One region of the Sphingomonas sp. NFX23 genome, then DNA from elsewhere that is predicted to be linked to it. Evidence: predicted binding sites of a transcription regulator. Region 1 holds the regulator's gene; the other holds the start of a gene.
The links. Region 1 encodes LexA, which represses DNA repair genes until DNA is damaged. Its sites were predicted from a motif close to GTTCCNCNCTTGTTCT; they were not measured.

Region 1 (2,204 bases):
GCCGCGATGCTCGCCGACATGCCCGTCGACATCATCGACCTCGGCATACTCCCCGACAATCTCGAGATCCTCCGCGAAGCCTTCGCCAGCGTCGAGGCAGACCTGCTAGTCACTACCGGCGGCGCGTCGGTCGGCGACCACGACCTCGTCCGCCCGGCAATCGAAGCCGCCGGCGGCACCATCGACTTCTGGCGGATCGCCCTGCGCCCCGGCAAGCCGATGATGGCCGGCCGGATCGGCGAGATGATGGTACTCGGCCTCCCCGGCAATCCGGTCTCCGCGTTCGTCACCGCGACGTTGTTCGTCAAACCCGTCGTCGCGCACATGGCCGGCGCTAGAGACCCGCTCCCCCAGTCGACCCACGCGCTGCTCGGCGAAGACCTGCCCGCCAACAACGCCCGCACCGACTATCTCCGCGCCGAACTGCGCGACGGGAAAGCCTATGCCTCGACGATACAGGACAGTTCGATGCTGCTGACACTCGCCCGCTCGACCTGCCTCATCGTCCGCCCCGGCAACGCTCCCGTCGCGAGGACCGGCGAATCGGCCGAAATCCTCGTAATCGCGTGATACGGACGCTTGACGGCGTTAGTTATGTTCCATAGAAGTTCCCAGTCTGTTCCGGACGGAGAACCGCCATGCTCACGCGCAAGCAGCACGAACTCGTCTGCTTCATCAACGATCGCCTCAACGAAACCGGCGTCTCGCCGTCGTTCGAGGAGATGAAGGACGCGCTCGACCTCAAATCGAAGTCGGGCGTCCATCGTCTGATCAGCGCGCTCGAGGAGCGCAACTTCATCCGCCGCCTGCCGAACCGCGCGCGCGCGCTCGAAGTGTTGCGCATGCCCGAACGTGCGGAGAAAAAGGCGCCGTCAAAGGCATCGAACGTCAAGGCAGCTCCCGCCGCCGCGACCCCGCAACCGGCCAACGACGTCATCGAGATTCCCCTCCACGGCCGCATCGCTGCCGGCGTCCCGATCGAGGCGTTCGAAGGCAGCACCATGCTAGCCGTCCCCGCCGCGCTGCTCGGCACCGGCGAACACTACGCTCTCGAAGTCTCGGGCGACTCGATGGTCGAAGCGGGCATCCTCGACGGCGACTACGCCCTGATCCGCCGCACCGAAACGGCGAGAGACGGCGAGATCGTCGTTGCGCTGATCGAAGACAGCGAAGCCACCCTCAAATACTTCCGCCGCGAAGGCGCCATGGTCCGCTTAGACCCGGCAAACCGAGCCTACGACCCCCAACGCTACGCCCCCGCCCAGGTCCGCGTCCAAGGCAAACTCTCCGGCATCCTCCGCCGCTACGACTGAGTCGCGGAGACCGACCTGCGTTATCATCGCGCAGGCCGGTCTCTGTTTTAGCTGCTTAGGAAAAGTGCCCGCTCAAGCTGGTGAGCCAAGTCGCTCTCTCCCGCTAGCGACAGCGACCGGTCTGATCGGCAAATTAAGCGATGTACTCGGAGTTGTCCGAGACAGTTCTTCGATATGCCCAAGCAAAGACCGCCAAGCGTCCGGAAGACTCTGTCCCGCTTCGATGCATAAGCGCGACCTCGACTCGAACCCTAAATATCTGTGCCTCCGCGCCTTTGCGCGAACATATCGCCATCTGCCCCCCGCGCAGCCGAAGAATTGGTTCGCGCGGAGACGCGGAGGTGTTGCGTTCGGGGAGGGATGAAGCTGTTCCAATGCCTTCGGTAGTGAGACTGAACAATAGCCAGCCCGATTCATCCATCGTATCAAAATTCTCCGCGGCTCCGCGTCTCCGCGTGAACAAATTCTTCGCACTGCGATCGCAGGTGATGACGGATGATTTTGTTCACGCGAAGGCGCAAAGGCGCGAAGATGTGGTGCTTAGATTGGCGTCTATTTGTCTTCGCAGACCACGGAAAAACCGACGTCGGCTCATCGTTCATGAAGGTGTGAAGGTCTCCCGAATCGCATCACCTTCGCAACTGTGCGCCTTCACGTGAACATTTCTACTTTTGACGGCCTCGGCTGGCACGAAACGCCGGCGCAGTACCGTGAAACCGGTCATAGCGCGGCCTGAACGAATGCGCGGTGCGTTCGAGGAGAGGCGGATCGCGCCAAGGGTGACGATCACCTGCGTTCAGGATGGTCACGACTGTCCCGCTCCCCAAGGTCAGCGCGACGCCCCCCGTACGCCGGAGTACACGACGATCCAGTTTCAACCACCGCGGTACA
Region 2 (2,204 bases), on a different contig from region 1:
GGGCACGACGATCAAGCTGTATTTGCCTCGTCACTACGGCGAAGCGGGGCAGGACGAGGCGCTGCCCGGCCTGACCCAGGAGCATGTCACCGATGCCGGCGAGATCGTGCTGGTGGTCGAGGACGACTCAGTCGTTCGCGCGCTGATCGTCGAGGTATTGGGCGAGCTCGGTTACCGGGCGGTCGAGGCGCATGATGGCCCGGCGGGACTCGACAAGCTGCGGACGATGGAGCGCGTCGACTTGCTCGTCACCGACATCGGCCTGCCCGGCCTGAACGGTCGCCAGGTCGCCGATGCGGGTCGTGCGCTGCGTCCGGGGCTCCGCGTACTGTTCATGACGGGCTATGCGGAGAATGCCGCGCTGGCGTCGGGCTTCCTGGAGCCGGGGATGTCGATGATCACCAAGCCGTTTGCGATGGAAGCGCTGGCGACGCAGATCCGGACGATGATCGAGGGGTAAGGCGGACAGGACACGCCAACCAACCGCCGCCACCTCGGCGGAAGCCGGGGCCCAAGTGGAAAGGTCGCAGTAACGACGCGACGCGCTCAGTTGGCAACGTCCCCCAACTGGGCCCCGGCCTCCGCCGGGGTGGTGGGGTTTTCGCGGCATGGTGAGGTCCTGGCGGGGCGATGCTCTCGTTTTGGAAGAGGAAGAACGCCCCATTCCGTTCCCCCGCGAAGGCGGGGGTCCAGGAATCAAGTAGGACGACGTTCGTGGCTCCTGGGCCCCCGCCTTCGCGGGGGAACTAGAAGGGGGCACCCCACATCCAGTGCCCCTACTCTCACACCCCTCGAAGCAACATTTGCCATCTTCCGCGCTTAAATAATTTTTCGTTCCCGCTTCGCCCCCTTGCGCATCGTGAACCCCGCAGAAGTCCACGCGTCGCGAATATCCCGCTCGCCCAACCCCGCGACGAACGCGACGAACCGAGCCCTCGACCACCCCCGCACCCCCTTGCGTCTCTTCGCTCTTTGGCACAATCTCTTGGGGTTGCGTTCGGGGGCGGACCCAATCGCTGGTAGAACAACCCTCGCATAGCCATATGCGATATGACCGTAAGCGCGCCTTCCACCGCCGCGATGGTCACTTTTTGTTCTCCCGTTAGGGGCCGTCCGATGGTAGCATGGCGACAGGCGACCGATTCGAACGAATACAGAACACTAGGAGCGGTTTCGATGGATTTCAGAGACAGCAGCCGGGATAGCGACATGACCACAGACACGATCGAACAGACCACCGCCACGCCCGCAGCAGAGGCTCCCAAGGCCCCGCGCCAGGCACAGGACAGCCATTCCGTGCGCGCGCAGATCTACCCGGTCGAGGTCGATCACAGCCGCGACGCGCTGCTGACCGAATTCGGCAAGGACACGCTGAAGGATCGCTACCTGCTTCCGGGCGAGAGCTACCAGGACCTGTTCGTCCGCGTCGCGTCGGCCTATGCCGACGACGCCGGCCATGCGCAGCGGCTGTACGACGCGATCTCGAAGCTCTGGTTCATGCCCGCCACCCCCGTTCTGTCGAACGGCGGCACCGGTCGCGGCCTGCCGATCTCGTGCTATCTCAACTCGGTCCCCGACAGCCTCGGCGGCATCGTCGATACCTGGAACGAGAATGTCTGGCTCGCCTCGCGCGGCGGCGGCATCGGCACCTATTGGGGCAACGTCCGCGGCATCGGCGAGCCGGTCGGCCTCAACGGCAAGACCAGCGGCATCATCCCGTTCGTCCGCGTCATGGATTCGCTCACGCTCGCGATCAGCCAGGGTTCGCTGCGCCGCGGTTCGGCCGCCGTCTATCTCGACGTCTCGCACCCCGAGATCGAGGAATTCCTCGAAATCCGCAAACCCTCGGGCGATTTCAACCGCAAGGCGCTGAACCTGCACCACGGCGTGCTGATCACCGACGACTTCATGGAAGCCGTCCGCAACGGCGAGGAATGGCACCTCCGCTCGCCGAAGGACCAGGCGATCCGCGCCACCGTCGACGCGCGCTCGCTGTTCCAGAAGCTCGTCGAGACACGTCTCCAGACCGGTGAGCCGTACATCGTCTTCGCCGATCACGTGAACAAGGCGATGCCCAAGCATCACCGCGAGTTGGGCCTCAAGGTCTCGACCTCGAACCTGTGCTCGGAGATCACGCTGCCGACCGGCAAGGATCACCTCGGCAACGAGCGTACCGCGGTCTGCTGCCTGTCGTCGCTGAACCT

Region 2: J4O76_RS14100 (ribonucleoside-diphosphate reductase subunit alpha) is a predicted target of LexA. The motif match lies at 1,083-1,098, and genes of this name have one in related genera.

Annotation. Positions count from the first base shown of each region.
Region 1 covers NZ_JAGEKH010000004.1:111,496-113,699, reverse strand. Annotated here, with positions in the region: gene glp (gephyrin-like molybdotransferase Glp) at 1-570, shown strand, start outside; gene lexA (transcriptional repressor LexA) at 639-1,313, shown strand; gene J4O76_RS11525 (ComEC/Rec2 family competence protein) at 1,979-2,204, opposite strand, start outside.
Region 2 covers NZ_JAGEKH010000005.1:79,483-81,686, forward strand. Annotated here, with positions in the region: gene J4O76_RS14095 (PAS domain-containing protein) at 1-460, shown strand, start outside; gene J4O76_RS14100 (ribonucleoside-diphosphate reductase subunit alpha) at 1,210-2,204, shown strand, end outside.